4 regions of the Halobacillus shinanisalinarum genome follow, and region 4 is predicted to be linked to each of the others. Evidence: riboswitches for the same ligand, from Rfam matches in the RefSeq annotation. Region 4 holds a riboswitch; each other region holds the start of a gene.
The links. A riboswitch is a leader RNA that binds a small molecule or an ion and turns the genes downstream of it on or off. The one in region 4 is predicted to bind S-adenosylmethionine.
Positions count from the first base shown of each region.

Region 1: it holds a riboswitch for S-adenosylmethionine, as region 4 does, so the genes downstream of both, MUO14_RS02705 (methionine biosynthesis PLP-dependent protein) here and metE (5-methyltetrahydropteroyltriglutamate--homocysteine S-methyltransferase) in region 4, are expected to answer to the same signal.
Region 2: it holds a riboswitch for S-adenosylmethionine, as region 4 does, so the genes downstream of both, MUO14_RS17600 (LLM class flavin-dependent oxidoreductase) here and metE (5-methyltetrahydropteroyltriglutamate--homocysteine S-methyltransferase) in region 4, are expected to answer to the same signal.
Region 3: it holds a riboswitch for S-adenosylmethionine, as region 4 does, so the genes downstream of both, MUO14_RS04720 (methionine ABC transporter ATP-binding protein) here and metE (5-methyltetrahydropteroyltriglutamate--homocysteine S-methyltransferase) in region 4, are expected to answer to the same signal.

Region 1 covers NZ_CP095074.1:502,524-508,280, forward strand. The annotation lists gene MUO14_RS02700 (ammonium transporter) at 1-505, opposite strand, end outside; SAM riboswitch class I at 1,029-1,125, opposite strand; SAM riboswitch class I at 1,468-1,575, shown strand; gene MUO14_RS02705 (methionine biosynthesis PLP-dependent protein) at 1,713-2,849, shown strand; gene MUO14_RS02710 (bifunctional homocysteine S-methyltransferase/methylenetetrahydrofolate reductase) at 2,962-4,824, shown strand; gene metH (methionine synthase) at 4,805-5,757, shown strand, end outside.
Region 2 covers NZ_CP095074.1:3,557,190-3,562,946, forward strand. The annotation lists partial or broken gene nhaC (Na+/H+ antiporter NhaC) at 1-52, shown strand, start outside; gene MUO14_RS17600 (LLM class flavin-dependent oxidoreductase) at 141-1,523, opposite strand; SAM riboswitch class I at 1,637-1,741, opposite strand; SAM riboswitch class I at 2,116-2,224, shown strand; gene MUO14_RS17605 (sodium:solute symporter family protein) at 2,440-3,942, shown strand; gene MUO14_RS17610 (PucR family transcriptional regulator) at 4,174-5,316, opposite strand; gene MUO14_RS17615 (aminotransferase) at 5,643-5,757, shown strand, end outside.
Region 3 covers NZ_CP095074.1:886,030-891,786, reverse strand. The annotation lists gene MUO14_RS04750 (arsenate reductase family protein) at 1-281, shown strand, start outside; gene gcvH (glycine cleavage system protein GcvH) at 360-743, shown strand; gene MUO14_RS04740 (toprim domain-containing protein) at 876-1,223, shown strand; gene MUO14_RS04735 (thioredoxin family protein) at 1,234-1,548, shown strand; gene MUO14_RS04730 (hypothetical protein) at 1,649-1,972, shown strand; gene MUO14_RS04725 (TlpA family protein disulfide reductase) at 1,969-2,385, opposite strand; SAM riboswitch class I at 2,624-2,728, shown strand; SAM riboswitch class I at 2,868-2,978, shown strand; gene MUO14_RS04720 (methionine ABC transporter ATP-binding protein) at 3,056-4,081, shown strand; partial or broken gene MUO14_RS04715 (methionine ABC transporter permease) at 4,074-4,741, shown strand; gene MUO14_RS04710 (MetQ/NlpA family ABC transporter substrate-binding protein) at 4,767-5,624, shown strand; gene MUO14_RS04705 (carboxymuconolactone decarboxylase family protein) at 5,697-5,757, shown strand, end outside.
Region 4 covers NZ_CP095074.1:3,345,957-3,351,713, forward strand. The annotation lists gene MUO14_RS16605 (MFS transporter) at 1-609, opposite strand, end outside; gene MUO14_RS16610 (hypothetical protein) at 871-1,206, shown strand; SAM riboswitch class I at 1,295-1,406, shown strand; cobalamin riboswitch at 1,484-1,678, shown strand; gene metE (5-methyltetrahydropteroyltriglutamate--homocysteine S-methyltransferase) at 1,821-4,133, shown strand; gene MUO14_RS16620 (avidin-fold protein) at 4,281-4,625, shown strand; gene MUO14_RS16625 (RDD family protein) at 4,790-5,332, opposite strand; gene sppA (signal peptide peptidase SppA) at 5,348-5,757, opposite strand, start outside.

The sequences.
Region 1 (5,757 bases), 2.0 Mb from region 4:
CCATAGCTCCCGTTAAATGAACCACAGTCGAACCAGCAAAATCTTGCTTTCCATGCTCAGCTAACCAACCGCCTCCCCAAATCCAATGGGCGATAACAGGATAAACCAAAATAGAAAACAGGACTGCAAAAATAACATAAGCGGATAATTTTGCACGTTCCGCAAAACCACCGAAGGCAATCGTCATGGCAATTGCAGCAAATGCCAGCTGGAAAAAGAAGTCTACAGAACCAGCTAACCCTTCCCCGATCGTTGTCGCATCACCGTAAAAGAAATTAGAAAACCCTATGAATGCATTTCCTTCCCCGTATATTAGTCCATAACCTACAGCCCAAAAGACTATCGATACAATTCCTATGGTAAAAACTGTCTTGCCGGCAATATGACCAGCGTTTTTCATTCTTGTTGATCCTGCTTCGAGTAAAATAAATCCACCTTGCATAAATAACACCAAAACCGTACAGATAACAATCCATAAGTTATTCATTAGAAAAATCTCATCCATTATAATTCTCCTCTTTTGTGTAATATTTATTAACATTGCTTGTTAGATATTAATTTACCAGTATCAAAATATTCGCACAACTAATCTGTCAGATTATCTGACATAGTATTTTTAGAAGAAAAAAAGACCCATCCGATTAGAGTACGATCTTTCAGCGAAAATACTGATGACTGAACGGCTTAGCTAATTAAAGGCGTTATCCAATACACAGTACTTCTACACATGATTGTGATTTAAATCCATTGCTGTTGGTGAAGTAAGCTAAGTTAGTAACCCCGTTTCCTTTGCTACACAACAGTACCCACCAAGGTCCAATGGCATTCGCTACTTTGTTCATCTCAGGAGCAAAGGGAATCATAAATAAACTGCATTATGATTCCTAAGGTGCCCTCCTAAACGAAATAATGATTGTTTCCTTGGCAGCTTATTAATAAGACAACAAAAAAGGCAGCATCTGACCAAAATAAATTTGGCAGTGCTACCTTTAGTTATCTGGTAGTCACTTAATATAATTTTAAATCTCTTCTTATCTATCAAGCACAAGGAGTTAACGCAGTACTATGAATAGTCTGTTGCCGGGGTTACGTTGGGTCAAGTCTCTCCACCCCTCTGGACAAGAAATTATTCTATTTGATTACAGAAAAATATACAGCAGTTAGCTACTGTCATTAAACAAAAAATTTATATGTATCCACTTTAAAGCCTTTTTTTCTTAGTGTTTTAATCGGATTTAAAAAATTATTAAAATTTTTGAATATTCCCTTGATTCCTTGTTTTTTTTCGTGTAGTGTAATTCGCAACCACCAACCATAAAATATCACGTTCAAGAATAACGAAAAGACACAGGTCGCAATGAATCGACCAACAACACTTAAAGCTAATCCTGAAAGTAAAGTAAATACCTTCTTACTTTGTTTTTAAGTTGGTGTAGATCATTCATTAACAAAAAATTATATATTATTCACTTATCAAGAGAGGTGTAGGGACTGGCCCGATGAAACCTCAGCAACCACTGGTTTAACCAGTATGGTGCTAATTCCACCAAGTTTTTTGAACTTGGGAGATAAGAAGAAGGATAGGGTATCGTAAAGTCTTCTTCTTAAGAAGGCTTTTTTATTTTATCTAAACGTACATGTTCAATAATTGACGACTTACCATTCGATAGCTTTGAACAACTTCCATATTTTTTATAAAAAGGAGAATGAAGATGTGTACCTCTCATACGGAGACGAAATTAGTTCATACCGGTAAAAATAATGCAGACTCGACAGGAGCCATTAGTGCTCCCGTCTATTTTTCTACGGCCTATCAACACTCGGGCATTGGTGAATCAACAGGCTTTGACTACTCCAGAACAGGTAATCCCACAAGGGCGATCCTTGAACGCTCCATTGCAGAAATCGAACACGGTGAGGCGGGTTTCGCTTTCAGTTCAGGAATGGCCGCTATTCAAACTGCCTTGTCCTTATTTGGACATCAAGATGAAATTCTCGTTTCCGAAGACTTATACGGTGGAAGTTATCGCTTGTTTGAACACCTATCCGATCAGTACGGACTGCAATTTCAATACTGTGATAGTCAGCATCTATCCAACCTAGATCAGTATATAACTGAAAAGACCAAAGCCGTTTACATCGAAACACCCACAAACCCGCTTATGCATGTGGCTGATATTCCTGCAATCGCTAGAATTGCAAAAAAATATAACCTTCTGCTCGTCGTAGATAACACGTTATATACGCCAATTCTACAGCAACCTTTACTAGAAGGTGCAGATATCGTCATTCATAGCGCAACGAAATATCTAGCCGGTCACAATGATGTTTTGGCGGGGGTACTTGTCGCTAAAGATCCTGACATATGTAAAAAGTTAGCGACCTATCAAAACACAATTGGCGCTGTCCTCTCCCCCTTCGATTCCTGGCTGCTTATGAGAGGGATGAAAACTCTGCCTTTGCGGATGAATCAGCATGAGAGAAATGCGAAGTCAGTCGTTTCCTTTTTAGAAAGCCATCATGCTGTCACACATGTCTTCTATCCTGGCCGTGGTGGCATGGTTTCCTTTCGCCTCGAAGCTGAGAACTGTATTGACCCTTTTTTAAGAAATCTCAACATCATTACCTTTGCAGAGAGTCTTGGGGGTGTGGAAAGCTTCATCACGTATCCAGCGACTCAAACCCATGCCGACATCCCTGAGGAAAAGCGAAAACACTACGGGGTTTGCAACCGCCTCTTGCGCTTTTCAGTTGGAATTGAACATATCGCTGACCTGCTAGACGATCTTGACAAAGCACTAACTAGTTTACGAGGGAAGCAAAGCACAAAGACGCAAGTGCCCCGTTAGAAACATGTACACAAAGGCTGAAAATCACCTCTTTTTTCAAGGATAACCTAAGGAAAATTGCCGCTCAGTCTCTGCAGTACACCGAATTACAAACGAAGACAGGAGGATAATCATGAACCTGAAAGAAGCCCTTCAAACCCGGACATTAGTAGGAGATGGTGCCATGGGAACATTGCTTTACTCTTACGGAATCGATCAATGCTTTGAAGAGTTGAATCTTTCCCATGCCAAAGAAATAATCAATGTCCATAAAGCCTATATAGATGCTGGCGCTGATATCATTCAAACAAATACGTATGGCGCCAATTATATAAAACTATCTCGGTATGGATTAGAAGACAAGGTAAAAGAAATCAACACGGCAGCAGTCAGACTTGCCCGGCAAGCGGCAACAGAAAATCATTATGTGACAGGAACGATCGGCGGTATTCGTGGTATCAAAAAACAAGCGGTATCCCTTACTGAAATTAAACGAAGCTTTCGTGAACAGCTCTACTGTATGCTGTTTGAAGAAGTGGATGGTATTTTAATGGAGACCTTTTATGACTTAGACGAACTCATGACAGTCTTACAAATTGCTCGAAAAGAAACGAATCTCCCTATCATCACCCAAGTGTCCATGCATGAGCCTGGCGTTTTGCAGAACGGTACCTCGCTGACTGAAGCCTTGACGACCTTAGAAACAGCGGGGGCCGATGTAATTGGAGTCAATTGTCGACTAGGTCCTTATCACATGATCCAGTCACTCGAGAACGTTCCGCTTCCTAGTAAAGCCGTTCTTTCTGCTTACCCGAATGCTAGTTTACCAGCTTATCAGGATGGCAGGCTCGTGTACAAGACGAAGGCTGATTATTTCAAAAGCAGCGCCCGTGCCCTTCACAAACAAGGGGCTCGATTGATCGGCGGCTGTTGTGGTACGACACCCGAGCACATTGCGGCCATTGCTGATGAGGTAAAAGGTAAGACGCCAATTGAACACAAGGACATACCTATTCAAAAAGCCGTACCAAAGACACAGCTAGAAGCTAAAAATACCAAGCCCCACCTTCACGAAATCGCAGCAAAGAGACCATCGATCATCGTTGAGCTTGATCCACCGAAACGGCTTAATACGGATCGTTACCTACAGGGAGCTAAGGCACTTAAAGAAGCTGGAGTGGATTCGGTTACGTTAGCAGATAATTCACTGGCCAGCCCAAGAATTTGCAACACAGCGATCGCCTCCATTATCCAGCAAAAATACGATATTAACCCTTTAGTCCATATCTCCTGTCGTGACCGAAACCTTATCGGCCTGCAATCACATTTGATGGGGCTGCATACTCTCGGGATCACCCAGGTCTTAGCAATCACAGGGGACCCGACCAAAATTGGCGACTTCCCTGGGGCAACATCCGTCTATGATCTCTCATCATTCGATTTAATTCATTATATTAAACAGCTGAACGAAGGCATTTCTTTTTCTGGAAAATCACTCGGTATGAACACCAATTTTTCAGTCGCGGCCGCCTTCAACCCGAATGTCCGCAACCTCAACCGTGCAGTTGGCCGACTTGAAAAAAAGATTAAATATGGAGCGGACTATTTCATTAGTCAACCCGTTTACAGTGTGAAGCAATTGAAAGAAATCTATGAGGCAACTAAGCATATATCAGCTCCCATTTATATTGGGATCATGCCGCTTATCAGCTCACGTAACGCTGAATTTTTGCACAATGAAGTACCTGGGATTACACTCTCTCAAGAAATTAGACAGCGTATGGAAAATTCCAGTCATGATCCCGGACGCGCTCAATCTGAAGGAATTTCAATTGCCAAATCCTTAATAGACGCTGCTGTCGAGCTTTTTAATGGGATCTACTTAATCACGCCATTTTTAAGATATGAAATAACGGAAGAACTAACCCACTACATCAAGAAAAAAACTCAACAACGCAAAGAAAGGACGATTGTAAATGGAAGCCCAGTCATTTGAACAACAGCTCTCAAAAAGAATTCTTGTACTCGACGGCGCTATGGGAACAATGCTGCAAAATGCTGACCTTAAAGCAGAAGATTTCGGTGGAGAATGCTATGAAGGATGCAATGAATACCTCAACATTACCTCCCCCCGTGTTCTTGAAGAGATCCATTCCCAATACCTTGAAGCAGGCGCGGATATTATCGAAACCAATACGTTTGGGGCAACAGACCTTGTACTCGATGAATACAAATTAGGTCATTTAGCAGAAGAAATTAATGTTAAAGCTTCTCAAATTGCTAAAAAAATAGCTAAACGTTATTCGAAAAACGGGCATACGCGTTTCGTGGCTGGCGCGATGGGACCGACGACGAAAACCTTGTCCGTAACGGGCGGTACAACGTTTAAGCATTTGACGCATTCTTATGAAGAACAGGCAAGAGGGCTGATCAAAGGCGGCGTGGATCTGCTATTATTGGAGACTTCCCAGGATATGCTTAATGTTAAAGCAGCCTATCTTGGAATCACACGCGCCTTTCGTTCTCTTGGCCAAACGCTTCCCCTAATGATTTCGGGAACAATCGAACCGATGGGAACCACGTTGGCTGGGCAAAATATCGAAGCCTTTTACCTGTCACTTGAGCACATGAAACCTACCGTTGTCGGACTGAACTGTGCAACAGGACCAGAATTCATGCGTGACCATATACGCTCTTTGTCGGAATTAGCAACAACCTCCGTCAGCTGTTACCCTAATGCCGGACTTCCTGATGAAGAAGGGCATTATCATGAGACACCTGAATCATTAGCTAAAAAAGTTTCCGGTTTTGCTGAAAAAGGTTGGCTGAATGTTGTAGGCGGCTGCTGTGGAACAACACCAGAGCATACTAGAGCACTCGTAGAAGCGGTGAAGGACATCAAGCCACGCAAGGCTCCTTCTTCTCATCC
Region 2 (5,757 bases), 210 kb from region 4:
GGATTCGGAACAGGAAGAAATGGAAGAACAGTTAGAACGTAACACGGTGTGACCTCATTTTTTCGGAGGAAATCGTATAGGTTAGTGTATTCATGAAGTCCCTGTTCCCTGTTGTATGAAGGAACAGGGACTTCATTCATTTAAGTAAACGAATACCTATATCGACTCCCTGGATGATCCTCAGGCAGCACACTTTCTCCATGCGGAAACAGCTTCTCCCTCAACGTACCATCTTGATAATCTTTCTTATACAACCCACGCTCTTGCAGCTCCGGTATTACCAGGTCCACAAAATCTTCCAGATCCCCAGGCGTTACTAGATGGTTTAAGTTGAAACCGTCTACGCCTGATTCTTCAAACTGGAATTGGATCGCGTCTGCGACTTCTTTCGGATTTCCTACGATAATACTGTTACGATCTGGTGATTCAAATCGGTTAAGCACTTCGCCGACAGTTAGTTTTTTAGGGGCATCTTTAGTTAGTGTTGCCGCTTTATAGTGTCCGCCTTCTGTAGACTTCGTGTATTCAAATGGAAGGTCGGGATCCATTTCTTCATATTCGGCGATGTCGTAGCCGCTTGCTCCGTACTGTGCTTTGGCGGCGTCCGGGCTCCAGTGGCGCGCGTATTCTTCAAACTTCCGCTCCGCTTCCTCAGTCGTTTCGCCAACAATCACGCTGAGAAAAGAAAAGATTTTAATGTTTTCTGGATTCCGTCCATGGTTTTCGGCCCGCTTGCGAATATCATCAGCATAGTAGCGAATTCGCTCAGGTGTCGGTCCTCCGACAAAGATGCACTCGGCATGTTTGGAGGCGAATTCACGTCCTCGTTCGGATGTGCCGGCTTGATAGATGACAGGTGTCCGTTGTAAGGATGGTTCACTTAAGTGCGGACCTTCCACGGAAAAGTACTTTCCTTCGTGATTAATTTCATGAACTTTCTCCGGATCAACTAGTGTGTTGTTTTCGGCATCTTCTACAAATGCGTCATCTTCCCAGCTTGTCTCCCAGAGCTTGTAGGATACATCAAGGTATTCATCGGCGATATCGTAACGTTCGTCGTGTTTGATCATATTTTCAAGCCCAAAGTTACGTGCGGCATTTGGCAAGTAAGAGGTCACAACATTCCAGGCGACTCGCCCTTTTGTCAGGTGATCGAGGGTGGAGAAGCGCCTGGCGTTTCCGAATGGAGCTTCATAAGTGGTGCTCACCGTCATCGCAAACGATAGATGCTTGGTCACACTGGCCATCGCCGGGATCACAAGGGCGGGATCATTTAATGGCACTTGCAATCCATCACGAATTGATGGGTCTTTACTTTTTTTATAAACATCGTAGATTCCTAGCACATCAGCAAGGAAGACGGCATCAAATTTGCCTCTTTCTAGTAATCTCGCTAAGTCCATCCAATAATCTAAGTCTTTATAGCGGCGGTGACGCTCATTTCTCGGATGCTTCCATAGTCCGTGAGAATTGTGCATCGCGCTGTTCATTTCAAAAGCATTTAAGATCATTTGTTTCCTCATTGTGATTCCTCCTTAAGTTCTCACTTTATGTAAATAAGCTTCAGTTACATGAAAAAGCCCCTTCTTTTAAAAGAAAAAGAAGAGGCTGATAACCGTACATGTATGAGAGCTCTTCCTTATCTTTCAAGCGTTCCCGCCTGCTGGAATTGGCACAGTACTTGATGCAGTCTGTTGCCGAGGTTTCAAAGGGCCAGTCCCTCCACCTCTCGGGATAAGAAATATCATTAAATATTAAGTTGATGAAAAATATACAGCATATCCGAAAAGGTGTCAATCACTACTTTGAAAATATTCTGCAATTTACCCTGCGGTGGTGCAGGTTAAGAGAATTCTAATCATTTAAGTTAAAAATGGTATTTCATATTAGTAGTTGACATACACGAAGACTCCTATGGGAACAGCGTCCAAAGGGAGACCCCGCAGAACGGAACGTAGTGACGTTCGAGGAGGCTCGCTGGCCGCCCATGGAAAGCGAAGTGTATGTCAACTGCGGATTCGGAATTTGAAGCTAATGTTAGTGTTGACAGGGAATTCCTACCTCTGCTATGATGCTTTTTATCAGATTATTTGAACTAATTTTATAACGAATTCGCTCTTATCAAGAGTTGGCTGAGGGATTTGGCCCTATGACGCCCGGCAACCACCCTACAAGGGGAACGGTGCTACTTCCAACAGACAGATTGATGTCTGGAAGATAAGAGGTTGAAGCAGTACATATTTCAGCCTCTTTCTTTTGAAAGGGGCTTTTTTATATGGTCCTGTAAGATGTTGCGGTACAGAAGAATTTTTATTATTAGAGAAAAGGAGAGAGGCATATGTTTACAATCTATTGGATCGCATTAGCTGTTTTCTGGGGAATTGGTTTACTCATTTGGAATCATAGCTATGGAAAATCTACCCAAGGGGGGCGCAACTAATGCAACTCGTTACGGGACCACTATTATGGACACTAGTCAGCCTGTTAGCTCTGTACTTTGTTTTTGTGACGTGGATTGGAAAAAAGGGGAACCAGCATAGTAAATCGATGAACGGTTTTGCAACGGCAAGAGGGAAAGTAAGTCCATGGCTGGTAGGGGCTAGCTATGCAGCAAGCTTCGCCAGTGCCAACTTGTTTATCGGTGTGCCTGGATTAGCTTATGAGCATGGAGTCTCCGTACTATGGTACACGCTGGGTGGCTTTGGGGCTGGCTGGATCGCCCTGCTGTTGTTTGCTAAGAAGTTTTGGAAATATGGCAAGAAGTTCGGCGGGGTTTCCACACTTCCTGAATGGCTGGGGAGAAGATATAACAGCAAAACTTTGCAAGTACTAGTCACTTGTTTGGTGCTGTTTAATGTGTACTATATTGTCGGTCAAAATGTCGGGTTAGCCACGATTTTTGAATCCGTTATCGGCATTCCTTATTTCTGGGGCATTCTGATTGGTGTGACCATTACGATTCTTTATATCGGACTTGGAGGTGCCTTCGCGCAAATTGTTACGGATGGCATTCAAGGAACTCTGATGGTTATTACTTCCATTCTGATCTTTGTGTCGTTATTCTGGACCATAGGTGGGGGGCTGAATGTATTCGGGGAACTTTCTAGTAAACTGGAGGCGATTGATCCGGAGTTGGTCGCACCACTAAATGGACCTTACAATAGTGTCCTGGCCATTTTGTCCGTGCAATTTTTACATATCAGTTTTGTTGTTATGCCACACCTGCTTAATAAAGTGTTATCACTGGAAACCGAGGAGCAGCTCCGGCCATTTACGATGTCAGCGGGTCTCGGCATGTTCTTCATTACTGTGTTAATGGTATTGGGTGGTCTGGCAGCTAGAGTGCTGGCTCCATCGCTTAGTAGTGCGGACTCGGCCATTCCCGTCTATATATTAGAAGCCTTTCCGCCGATCATTGCTGCGATTATTATCGTTGGAATTATTTCAGCCATTTTATCAAGTACAGACAGCTTGTATTTGAGCATTACATCAAGCATTGGAAACGATCTGTACAAGGTGCTGGCTCCGATTCTATCAAAAGGGAAGTTATCACAGCATCAACTGGATGTACGCTCGGTAAAAGTAGCAAAAGGCTCACTCGTCTTTGTTGGTTTGGTCACCTTTTACCTGTCGCTCGATCGACCGGAGTCGCTGGCGATACTGATTCAGTTTAGTTTCTCAGCGATTATCAGTGGTCTCCTTGCGCCGATCGTATTGGGCTATTTATGGGGGAAATCCAATGGGAACGGTGCCATCGCATCATTGATTTCAGGTACTGGGCTCTATGTTATTTTTACTAGCCTGAACGTTTTTGAAAACATTTATATATCCCTGTTCCTTGCCGCTGCTGCTGGGTTTGTTGTGATGATTGTGACGAGCTTAGTCACAACGTCTAATGTAACAAAAGAGGAAGAGGATGTCTTTTTGAAAGATGTTCTTTAAACCTATGAAAAAATAACTCAACGTTGTAGGAAGTTATAGGATAGACAAGTTTTAGATAGGCTACACTCAGCTACAATCTGTACTTTATTTCTGTTGAAGAAGAGCTATGGATTTAGTCAGTAGCTCCAATTTGTTGTCAATGCTGTTCACAAGATTATCGTCTGAGTTTGAAAGGATTACAAACGGATACCTCAATATTCGTGTTAGACAAGCTAGTTATTAATTTAAGGATTATTTATTATTCCTTTTATCTATTATATTTCTAAACGACCAGAGGGCAATTTCCAGGGATAAGCGATCATATGAGGAGGTGAAATCTGTCTTCAAAAGTTTTTTGATCTTATCTAAGCGATGGTATAGGGTTTGGCGCACAATAAAGAGAGCGTTAGCCGTTTCTTGCTTGTTACATTGATGACTTAAATATGTATCTAGTGTAATAAGCAGGTTGCTATCGTTTTCTTGGTCATACTTAATTAACGGGAAAAGATGGTCGTCAATTAGAGTTGAGAGTTTATTCTCTCTTATCAAGGGAACCACCAACTTCTCAATGAACAATTCATCATAGTGTAAGGTTCTTTTTCTTATTAATGAATGATAAATTTTATTTGTTTCCTTAAGGGTGTTAATTGAATGAGCGGCCTCATTCATACTGTGCATTTTTTGACCAATAAGTACTAGGGAAGGTAGTGAGATGAAAAGTTTATCTAGCCTTTTACGAAGTGTATGGATCTCATCATTTAAATCGGACACTATAAGAAATACTCCAGTAGTTTTAGAGGCTAGATTAGTGAAGGTAATATCCAGTCCAAGTTCTTTTCCTAAGATACAAAAGTTAGGAACAGTCTCATCTGGATGAATCAAATAAAGGGAGGCAACCCCAGGATACATGGGATTTGTGGAAATGTCCGACATAACTGCGGTTGACGGATTATTCCACCATTGAATCAATCGCTGTTGGGACGTTAAGTTTTCGTCAGGGAAATAGAGTTGATCATAGATTTTCTTGGTAATATCGATAAATCGTACTTGATTCTCGAACACAATAATAGGGAAGTTGTTTTCTTCAGCGATTTCTACCATCTCTTCGGGTATTTTCTCTACATAAGTGTTTAATTCTACACAGAGACCCGATGCTTGATTTTCAATTAATTCATCCAAAAGTTTTGCACCTAGATGAGGCTTCTCTGCCCAGCCAATACCTGTCGTAAGTATTAATTCTCCTCCATTTATTAAGGCTTCGACCTGATTAACTTCGAGCACATGTGCCCATTTCACGATTCGTTGGGTACCTTTCATCCCGCATACTACTTTAGATTTTTTAAAGCAGTCCATTCCTAATAACATTTCGATTGTGAGAAAGTTATTATCATTCATCTATTTTCCTCCCTCTTTACACACTGTCCAAAAATTTATATTAAGATCTCATGAACTGTCTAATGAAATGTAAGTGCTTACATTATACAATTAAGTTAATATTCAAAATAATCATACCAAAAATTCTTAAAAACCGATAGAGAGGGGCCAAAATGAACAGGATAAATACTGATGGGGTGTGGAAGAGGTTAGCGAATCATAAATAACAAATACAGTAGCCCTGATCGCGTGACACATACGAATCAGTTTACAATCTGTCTAGTGGCGGTGTGACCTTTTATAAGGAAAGAAAAGTTACAATTCGTATTTAAACAGGGAGTGATGAGATGAATGAGACGTTAGAATGGCAATGCAGAGATGAAAATAATGTTATGCACGCCCTAAAGCGAGCTAGTAAGCAACCACTTATAATTGAAAATGCAAAAGGATGCTTTATTAAAG
Region 3 (5,757 bases), 2.4 Mb from region 4:
ATTATGAAGCAGTACATATCGTTGATCACACACCTAATGAAGACAAGCTTCAAGAACTTATTAATCATAGTGAAATCCCCGCCCGCAAATTTTTCAATACAAGCGGGAAGAAATATCGTGAACTAAATATGAAAGATAAGTTAAAGGATGCTTCAGAAAAAGAAATGATTCAGTATCTTGCTTCTGATGGTATGTTAATTAAACGGCCGATTGTAACAGATGGAAAAAAAGTGACCGTCGGCTTTAAGGAAGATCAGTTCATTGAAGCGTGGGTTCAGTGAGCAAATAGCTGGAAATAAAAGCACAAAGCTTTTATGTTTATAATTTCTGTTTATTATTTTAAATTTGGAGGGATAGGTATGAGTTTACCTAAGGACTTACGTTATTCTGAAGAACATGAATGGGTGAAAGAGGAAGACAGCAAAGTTCGTATTGGAATTACTGACTTCGCACAATCTGAACTTGGGGATATTGTTTTCGTAGAACTTCCAGAAGTAGGCGATGACATTGAAGCAGATGAGCCATTCGGCAGTGTTGAATCTGTTAAGACAGTATCAGAATTATATGCGCCGCTAAGTGGAAAAGTGGTAGAAATTAATGAGGAGCTTGAAGACAGCCCGGAATTCGTTAACGAATCTCCTTACGATAAAGCATGGATGATTGTTGTTGAACCAGGCGATTCCTCTGAGATGGACGAACTAATGTCTCCTGAACAATATGAAGAAATGATCAACGAGGACTAGGTGAACTTTTTTTAGAAAAAGGTACAGGCAAGGTAACCTGTGGTTTTGCCTGCATGATCATAGACTGATATTTAATCATGTGCAGACCATGCTAACACAGCATGGTCTGCTTCTGTATAGTGGGTGATAGGGTTGAATGAAGAGAAAATTGTAATCGTTGAAGGAATTACTGATAAAAAGAAGCTCAACAAAGTATTGAAGGACCCTGTTGAGATCATATGTACACACGGTACATTAGGTGTTGAGAGAATGGAGGAATTAATCCTTGATAACAACCTTGATCACCGTCCTGTATTTATCCTGGTAGATGAAGACGATTCTGGCTATAAACTTCGGAAGCAGTTGAGAGAGGAACTTCCACATGCGATCCACATTTATATTGATAAGGCTTTTAGAGAAGTTGCAGCCACTCCTGAGCCTGAATTGGCTCGTGCCTTGCTTAGCCGTCATTTCAACGTTAAGCCGATTTACTTAATTTAGGAGGAAGAACTTGCTTTCTTTAGAACGATTAAATATAGTAAAACAACTCCACGAAAAGAAAGAAGCACTCATATTTATTCACAGTCCTTTTTGTGGAACCTGCCACGTTGCCAGAAAAATGTTAAATACGATTGAAGACTTGTATCAAACAGAACTGTTTTATGAATTAAACGCCTCTCTCAATCCAGGTCTGATGCAGGACTATAAGATCGAAAGTGTTCCTTGTCTGCTTATAATGGAGAGTGGGCATGTGATAGAAAAGGTATATGCCTTTCACTCGGTACCACATATGCTTGGCAAAGTATCAGAATATGTAAAAAGATAGCCCGATTTCCCGGGAAATGACGAACGATTCTATTCAATAAAGGAAGGTTTCAGCCCCCTTTACCTCGAAAACTTTAATAAAGTTATTAAGGGGGCTTGTTTTGGTTGAAATGGTAGAGGAATGGATCAAACGGGTGAACAGCAGAAGAGATTTACTCCCAAAATGGAAGAAGAGAAAAGTGTTTTTAAAGATTCAAGACAATAGATCCGAGTTTATTAATGTTTCTATCACAAGGGAGGGGATGAAACTCGTGCACGAAAACAACCTCAAGGGTGCACTTACGATTTCCTCCTCTAATAAAGTTTTTCAGCAGCTTTTTGGCGGTAATTTGAAGTTAACTTCACTGCCACGCTCCATCGTTAGGTTCGAAGGGGAATATAGGGACGTCCTGTTAGTTGAATCATTACTGATGCTTTCACACTAAATTAAGGTGCCAATCGCTTCTACGATAGTTAAAAAGGAAGCTTTGTCACCAAATTGGTGTGTAACGTAACCATCTCGATTAATAATAATAGTAGTTGGTACTCCTTCACAGTTGTACTCATCATACACTTTACGATGATGATCTTCTAGGGTTGGCTGAGTGAGGAATTTGTCAGTGAAAATTTTACCATCTTGATCATTTCTCTCGCGCCCTTGCACATTAATTGTTAGCATATTCACTTTTTCACGATCTATTGATTGAAAGAGTTGTTCTTTTTTTGGTAAATCAACCCCACAGTCGGGACACCAGGAGGTCCAAAATGTTAGGATGACTACTTTACCAAGGTCATTATTTAATTGGTACGTTTTATTAGAGTTTATATATGGTATTTGAAAGTCTATAGCTTTTTTCATGCCTATTCACCTCTTGTTCTATTGACTAGAATGCAGTACCATGCTAACATAAATCTTAAAGAGGATGTTCAAAAAGTCACCAAATGATAAACGGCGAATTTCTTCGTTGCTCGGTTTTTCCGGTCCTCACGTATGAAAAGCATACGGCTTGCGGTCCTCAAAACTTTTCGCGCCTCGAACTTCTTGTTTCTCATTCGTCAACTTTTTGAACACACACTTAAATGAATAGCGACATCTTCACTTATCCAGAGTGGCTAAGGGACTGGCCCTATGATGCCCAGCAACCGGTTTGAAAGAACACGGTGCTAATTCCAGCAAAGCATTTAGCTTTGAAAGATGAGAAGAGAATCAATTAAAACATCTCTTCTTTTACGAAGGGATTTTTTAATGACTTTTTTTGTTGACAGTAGATATGCATGGTGCTAAAATCCTGTTTATGATGCTTGACTAACTTAAAGTGGTAATGAATTAAAATGATATATCTCTTATCCAGAGAGGCGGAGGGACTGGCCCGTTGATGCCCGGCAACCGTCAAGTTTTGATAACTTGAAAAGGTGCCAATTCCTGCAAAGTTAAACTTTGGCAGATAAGAGAACAGACAACCAAGACGTGTAAACGCCTTTCTGTTCTCGTACAGAAAGGCGTTTTTTTGTATAGAGGGGGAATAATATTGATTTCGATTAAGGATTTGTCTAAGGTCTTTCATACGAAGGATCAAGACGTTCGCGCGGTAGATAAAATGGATCTTTCTATTGAAAAAGGGGAGATTTTTGGAGTCATTGGTTATAGTGGCGCAGGGAAAAGTACATTTATTAGACTTTTGAATCGTTTAGAAGAGCCGAGTGGTGGAAATGTCACTATTGAAAACCAGGATGTGACGAAGTTGAGCAAGAGCAAGCTTCGTTTGGCCAGGCAAGAGATGGGCATGATCTTTCAACATTTTAATTTACTATGGTCAAGAACTGTTTTTGATAACATTGCCTTTCCATTAGAAATAGCGGGTATGAAAAAAGAGGAGCGTAAAAGTCGGGTCAACGAATTGATTGATCTTGTTGGTTTATCTGGAAGGGGAGGTTCTTACCCTTCCCAGTTAAGTGGAGGCCAAAAGCAACGTGTAGGGATTGCTCGTGCTTTAGCCAACAACCCTAAAGTGCTGCTATGTGACGAGGCAACTTCAGCGCTTGACCCGGAAACAACTGATTCCATTTTAGATTTGCTTGTGGATATTAATAATAAACTTGGATTAACGATTGTACTGATTACTCATGAAATGCACGTAATCCGTAAAATATGTCACCGCGTTGCTGTAATGGAACAAGGACATGTCGTCGAGTCGGGTGATGTATTAGATGTATTTTTATATCCAAAACAACAAGTAACCAAGCGTTTCGTTGATCAAGTAATGGGTGATCCTGACCGGAAAGATTCACTCGAACTTATTAATGAAACGTATAAAACTGGTGAAATTATCAAACTTCATTTTGTTGGTGAAAGTACAAATCAGGCGTTAATCAGTGAATTGTCTAGAGAATTTGATGTGGATATCAATATCCTTCACGGGAAAATAACTCAGACACAAAAAGGAGCATATGGAACACTCTTTGTCCAATTTAATGGGGAAAAAGAGGAAATCGCCCGGGCTATTGCCTACATTGGAACTACCTCAGTACAATTGGAGGTGAATCCGAATGTTTAATAACCTATTTCCTAACGTGAAGATAGAAGAAATGATCACGGCAACGAACGAAACATTATATATGACGATTATTTCTGTTGCAGGAACTTTTATTCTCGGGCTGATCCTCGGTCTACTTTTATACTTGTCAGGGCCCGGGGAATTTGGAGAAATAGGGCTTTAAATTGGGTCACTGCCTCAGTAGTAAATGTGTTTCGAGCCATACCGTTTATTATTTTAATACTGCTATTATTTCCTTTTACCGACTTCCTTATGGGAACGATCCGCGGTCCAAAAGCGGCATTGCCTGCTCTAATTATAGGTGGAGCGCCTTTCTATGCAAGACTGGTAGAGATTGCATTGAAAGAAGTGGATAAAGGTGTACTTGAGGCTGCTAAATCGATGGGGGCGAAATATTCGACGGTCATCTTTAAAGTTTTGCTTCCAGAGTCAATGCCAGCGCTTGTTTCAGGTATTACTGTCACAGCCATCGCTTTAATTGGCTATACAGCCGTAGCTGGTGTGATCGGGGCCGGCGGGCTCGGTGACTTTGCTTATTTCTATGGTTTTCAGCGTAGTGACTTTGATGTGGTGTTATTTTGTACAATCTTAATTGTTATTATTGTTTTCATCTTCCAATTTATCGGTGACTTTATATCCCGTAGATTGGATAAAAGATAATTTATATATAAAGGGGATGGAGAAAGTGAAAAAGATATGGTCTAGTATTTTAGCCGTTTTGTTTATTTTAGTTCTTGCTGCATGTGGTTCTTCTGAAGAAGAGAGCTCATCCGGTAATAACAGTGAAGGTGGAGAAGGTCAAACAGAAATTATTGTAGGGGCTACAAGTGTGCCACACTCTGAAATTCTTGAGCAGGCAAAGCCGATGCTTGAAGAAAAAGGAATTACCCTGAAGATTGAAGAATATCAAGACTATATTTTGCCTAACCGTGATTTATCAGAAGGGATTATAGATGCCAACTATTTCCAACACATTCCTTATCTTCAAACACAGGAGGAGGAAAATGGTTACGATTTTGCGAACTTAGGTGGTATTCACATTGAACCAATGGGTATTTATTCTAAAAATATTACTAGCATAGATGAAGTTAAAGACGGTACAACGGTCATTATGAGCCGGTCAGTTGCCGATCATGGACGTATTCTTTCTCTTCTTGAAAAAGAGGGCTTAATCAAATTAGATGAAAGTGTCGATAAAGTAGAAGCAACTATTGATGACATCGTAGAAAATCCGAAAAATCTAAAGTTTGATTCTGGAATAGAAGCAGCATTTCTTCCTGAAACGTATAAGCGTGAAGAAGATGCACTGGTCGCTATTAACACGAACTATGCGATCGAGGCTGGATTAAATCCAAGTGAAGATGCACTACTTCTTGAAGGCTCCGACTCACCTTATGTAAACGTGGTAGCAGCAAAGAGTGAAGATAAAGATTCTGAAGCATTAAATACTCTTGTAGAAGTGCTCCATTCTGAAAAAATTCAGACTTTTATTAAAGAGGAGTATGAGGGTGCAGTTGTTCCAGTAGATGGATCTGCTGAATAATGTAAAGGATAAAATGCGTGACTCGGTTCATACTAATCGAAGTCACGCATTTCATTTAGGGAGGCATTATACATGGAACAAGAAGTGAATTGGACGTCAACCTTTTTAGAGGAATATAAGCATGGGATAGGGA
Region 4 (5,757 bases):
AAAAATACGAAGTTCTTCGCGTAATTTTGGTGCAACTGCAGGTTTCTGATTAGGTGTAACCAATACGAGACCAATCAGTGCAATTATACCAAGTAAAACAATGAACCAGAATACATAACGCCAGTCCAAAACACCTCCAATAAACGATCCAAAAGGAACACCGAGCATAATGGCAATCGTAAGGCCGCCTTGGACAGCTGCGATCGCACTTGGGCGTTTTTCTGGCTTGGAGATAGTAAAGGCAATGGACATACAGAGTCCAAAAAATGGGGCATGCATCGCTGCTGAGAATAGCCTTGAAAGCAACAATATCTCGAAATTCGGAGCCATCGCAGCCATTGCATTACTCATGATAAAGGTAACCATCAAACTGATAAGCAAGGGTTTAGGCGGAACTTTAATCGTAATCATTCGTAGGAGAGGACCAAAAACAGCAACACTGATTGCATAGACACTTAAGAGTAAGCCGGTTGTTGAAACATTTACATTAAGATCTGAAGCAAATTGAGTGAGCAATCCGGTTACGACATATTCTGTCATTCCTACTGCAAATGTTGAAATCATAAAAACAGCTAAAACAATGTTTCTTGAAACTTGTAAACGGGTCATTTGTTACACCCCTTTGCTGTATGTTTTAAAAGTACAAGGGGATATAGTAAAACATTATCTGATAAATGTCTATAGTTGAAGCAGAAAAAAAGTCCCTTTCTTTATCAGGATAGCTTTCTGTTTAAGCAGAGGAGACTCCCCGTGAAAGCACTAATCGTCACTTAGACCTAAAGTTTCTCATCGAATTCTTAGTTTATTCTAAGGAAACTATCAGTATCATTTTTTAACATAGAAGGTAAATGTGAAGGAGGAATGTTTTAAATGAAAAAGACAATCTTGATTGCGCTGAGTATGCTATTCCTTGCAGCTTGTGGAGGCAACGATGGGGTGAAGGCAAATGAAAACACAGTAAAAACAGAAACAGGATCAGCTAATCATGAGAATCTAAAAGAATTTGAAGAAAAGTCTATTTGGCAAAAACATATTAATTTAGAAACGCATTCGATTCAAATAATGGAGGATAACTCGCATAAACGCGTGGCCCTTTTTGAAAATGAACAGGGAGAAGAGATGTACAAAAGTATTTTCATAAAAAATACAGAGAGACTGAAAATTATTCAGTTTGATGAGGGTTTACTATATAATGACATCATTTAAGGAAAGCGAACTATATTTTATCTTTGTCAGAAAACATTGACAGTTATCTCACCTCATGCTAGTATGCCTTTAACCAACTAAATTAAAACTCTTATTCAGAGAGGCGGAGGGACTGGCCCTATGATGCCCGGCAACCTGTCAGCGTTTAGTCGTTGATAATGTGCTAATTCCAGCAAAGCAAATGCTTTGGGAAATAAGAGGGGTGCGTATGTGTAAGCCTCTCTAAATATAGAGAGGCTTTTTCTTATTTCAATACACATACATGCATAGAAAACTAAATACCGTTGATTACTCAGGTGTTGTAACTTATTCAACTTAAAAGGGAAGCTCGGTGAAAATCCGGCACGGTCCCGCCACTGTAAATGGTAGCTACCTGCAGAAGTGTCACTATCTTTTTGTTAGAAAAGGGTGGGAAGGCGCAGGGGAGTGAAGATCATGGAGTCAGGAGACCTGCCTGAGACAATGCACTAAACCTACGAGGTATAGGGAGGTGTTATGAGCGTAACGTGTTCAGGCTGTTTCCACAGTTTGAATTTGCCAATGCTGCATGACCATCTCTCTTAAAAAGGGAGATTTTTTTATTAGTCTACAAAACTTAAAATGGAGGAATGAAGATGACGAAAGTATTAAGTTCAACGATTGGTTATCCAAGAATAGGCGAAAAGAGAGAGTGGAAAAAAACCCTAGAACAGTTTTGGAAAGAAAACTTAACTAAAAGTGAATTTTTGTCTGAAATGGAGAATTTGCGTACAAACGATCTACAAAAGCAACAGGACATCGGTATTGATCTCATTCCTGTTGGTGACTTTAGTCTTTATGATCATGTGCTTGATACAGCAGTTATGTTTGGTTTTATACCTGACCGTTTTCAACACAAGGGTGGGGAAGTGCCAATAGAATTGTATTTTGATATCGCTCGAGGTAATGATGAAGCGGTGGCATCTGAAATGACAAAGTGGTTTAACACAAATTATCACTACATTGTGCCTGAGATTGAATCGGATGCCCAGCCAACACTAACGGAGAATCGGCTGTTACATTACTTTTTGGAAGCTAAAGAAAAACTCGGAATCATAGGAAAGCCGGTTATACTGGGTCCTGTTTCATTTTTGAAATTGGCGAAGGGTTATGAGAAAGAGGAATTTAAAAATCTGCTGAAAAAACTTGTCCCCCTATACATACAAGTTCTTCATGAGCTAGAAAGAGCTGGTGCCGAATGGGTGCAGGTGGACGAACCTATCCTAACAACGCCGATGACCAAAGATGATATACAGTTATTTAGAGAAGTATATGACTCTATGCAAAATGGTGTTTCAAGTTTAAAGATCCTTCTCCAAACGTATTTTGAATCCGTTGATCATTACAAGGAGGTCGTTTCCCTTCCAGTTGCCGGGATAGGCCTTGATTTTGTCCATGATGAGGGAGCCAATCTAGATTCATTGAAGAAGCACGGTTTCCCTAGAGATAAATATCTGGCTGCCGGGGTGATTAACGGCCGAAACATTTGGAGTGAAGATTTAGACACAAAATACGCACAACTTGAACATCTCCTTTCGGAAGTTGAAAAAGATCGACTTATCGTACAGCCTTCTTGCAGTTTGTTACATGTTCCAGTAACTGTAACCACCGAACAGGACTTGGACCCTGTCATAAAAAATGCGCTGTCATTCGCTGACCAAAAGCTTGAAGAAGTGACAGTGTTAGCAGAAGGGCTAAATGATGGTAGGCATACGATTGAAAAAAATATAGAAGAACGTACACGGTGTATTGAATTACTATGGAAGTCTTCCAGTAGAAATCAAGCAGACGTTCAAAAGGAAGTAGAGTTATGGAAAGATATTGAACCAAAACGTTCAACCCACTATTCCAGTCGCCAGAAAATACATCAAGATTATTTCGAGCTTCCGCTATTGCCGACAACAACGATTGGTAGTCTCCCACAAACAAAAGAAATTCGTCAGGCACGGCTGAAATGGCGAAGAGGGGAATGGTCTGATGAATATTATCAATCGTTTATTGAAGAGAACACTTACGAATGGATAAAACGCCAGGAGGAAATCGGGCTCGATGTACTCATACATGGAGAGTTTGAACGCAACGATATGGTCGAATTCTTTGGAGAAAAACTGGATGGGTTTGCATTTACGAGATATGGTTGGGTCCAATCATACGGCTCCCGATGCGTCAAACCTCCCGTCATTTATGGAGATGTATCTCTCACAAAACCGATGACAGTAAAAGAAATTACCTACGCTCAATCTCTAACAAAAAAACCTGTGAAAGGTATGCTGACTGGACCGATAACCATCTTAAATTGGTCATTTGTCCGTGAAGATATCAGCAAATTTGAAGTCACTAAACAAATTGCCTTGGCTCTACAAAAAGAAATAAGGTTTTTAGAAGAAAATAACATCCATATGATTCAGGTGGATGAACCAGCTTTACGAGAAGGCTTGCCGATAAAAGTTGAAAAACAAAAAGAATATTTGGAGGAAGCCGTTTACGCTTTTAGGCTTGCCACGTCTTCTGTGCATGATGAGACCCAAATCCATACACATATGTGTTATTCCGAGTTCGGGGAAATCATGGACACCATTGACCAATTGGATGCCGACGTCATTTCCATAGAAGCCGCCAGAAGTCACGGAGAATTAATTTCAGATTTTGAGAAAAAGTCATATGAAAAAGGGATTGGCCTAGGCGTTTACGACATCCATAGTCCAAGAGTGCCAGGAGTGAATGAAATGGAAAGCAGCATCCTGCGTGCATTAGACGTACTTCACCCGAGACAATTCTGGGTGAACCCTGACTGTGGGTTGAAGACAAGAGGAATTAACGAAACAACGGATGCCCTTAAAAACATGGTTGAAGCAGCCCGACAGATTAGAGAAAAAATTAATAATGAAGTAGTAGTTGTTGAAAAGTAAAGGTAACAATTGGGCATCTTTCTGAATCAGGAAGGTGCCTGTTCCTCATTGTATTGTAAAGAAGTAGTTGAAGAAGCCAAATGAATAGCTATACAAATAAACTTATGATAAAGTATCTGAAAATTAAGTGTTTTAGGAGGCGATTTTTTGATAGACTATAACGGACGTAAGTTTGTTTCAGTTGAAAATACAGCGAATGGAGAAGTTTCTTCAAAAACTTTTTTCGATTATAAACAAGATGGAAATATAATTTCAGCGACCTATAATGGAGGAGAAATTAGATTAGGCACACTGGTTGGAATGGTGAGAGAAGATGGGTGTTTGGAGTTTAGATATAATCACGTTAATATCTATAATGAGATAAGGGGCGGAAAATGTGTTTCAACTTCAGAAATCTTACCCGACGGTCGAATTAGGTTGTATGAGAATTGGAAATGGCTTGATGAAGAGGGAACCGAGGGAAGTTCAACGATTGAGGAAGTTGCTTTATAAAACTAAACACCTTTTGCGCAGTTCTTAACATAGATGGATGATGAAAAGTTAATAAAGGAACAGTTAGGCTGATAATAATGGGGATGAAATAGGAGAACCAAGTAAGATACCTAAAGGAAGGTAAGGTAAAGCCTGTTCCTTAATCAGGAAGCAGGCTTTGTCATCTAGCTTTGTTCAGGATTCTTTTCAATTGAATCGTTAAGCCGCTTGAATTTATTTTTAATCACGGAAGTGTCTGCGAACAAGTCGTGGATCCCCTGGTGGCGCTTTGTAAAGGCGACGACCAAATAAGGCAGGCCGAGGAGAGCCATACTAATGTATCTGCCGATGCACTCACGGGAAATGATCTGCACATTTGTGAGCGGCTCACTCGTCAACGATTCAACGGACAGGCCGAGGATCATCTTTCCGAGTGTCGCCTGAAAAAACTTTGTCATCAGGATAAAATAAAGGAAAAAGATGATAGATGTTGTGATGTTCGAAGCGCTGAACATGTTGATCCAGAGTTTAGCTCCCTCGAGGTTGAACAAACGGAGGAGCGGTCTTGTCAGAATGGAATTGACTCCCCAAATGACAATCAGATCAATCAAGTAGGCGGCGAAACGAGAGCCGAATCCGGCATATAACACCCGTTGGATATCATCTTTTTGGCTTTTAAGCAGATTCATGACTGGCATGCCTGCTGTTTGCTGTTCGGTAGTCTCCATATTTTCCACCCTCCTTTACTCGTTATACATATACATTAATGTCGGACCTTGTCGATTGCTGATCAGCTGTTCGATGAAGCGGATTTCACTGTTCGGCAGCAAACTTTTCGCTAGTGGCAGGTCGAAAAAGGCCCCAATGCTATTATCCTTATATTCAATGACCTGGGGGTCTCCGCCGATTTCCTTCTGCAAAGCGTTCAACGCATCATCTTGGAAGCCGATTTCGTCAACGAGGCCGTTCTCTACGGCTTGCTTACCCGAATAAATTCGACCATCTGCAAGGTCATAAACCTTGTCTTTCGGCATGTTGCGTCCTTCTGCAATGACATCGACGAATTCTTCATAGGATTCATCGACAAGAGATTGGATGATTTGGCGTTCTTGATCTGACATTGGTTTCGTCGGGCTCATGATATCTTTGAATT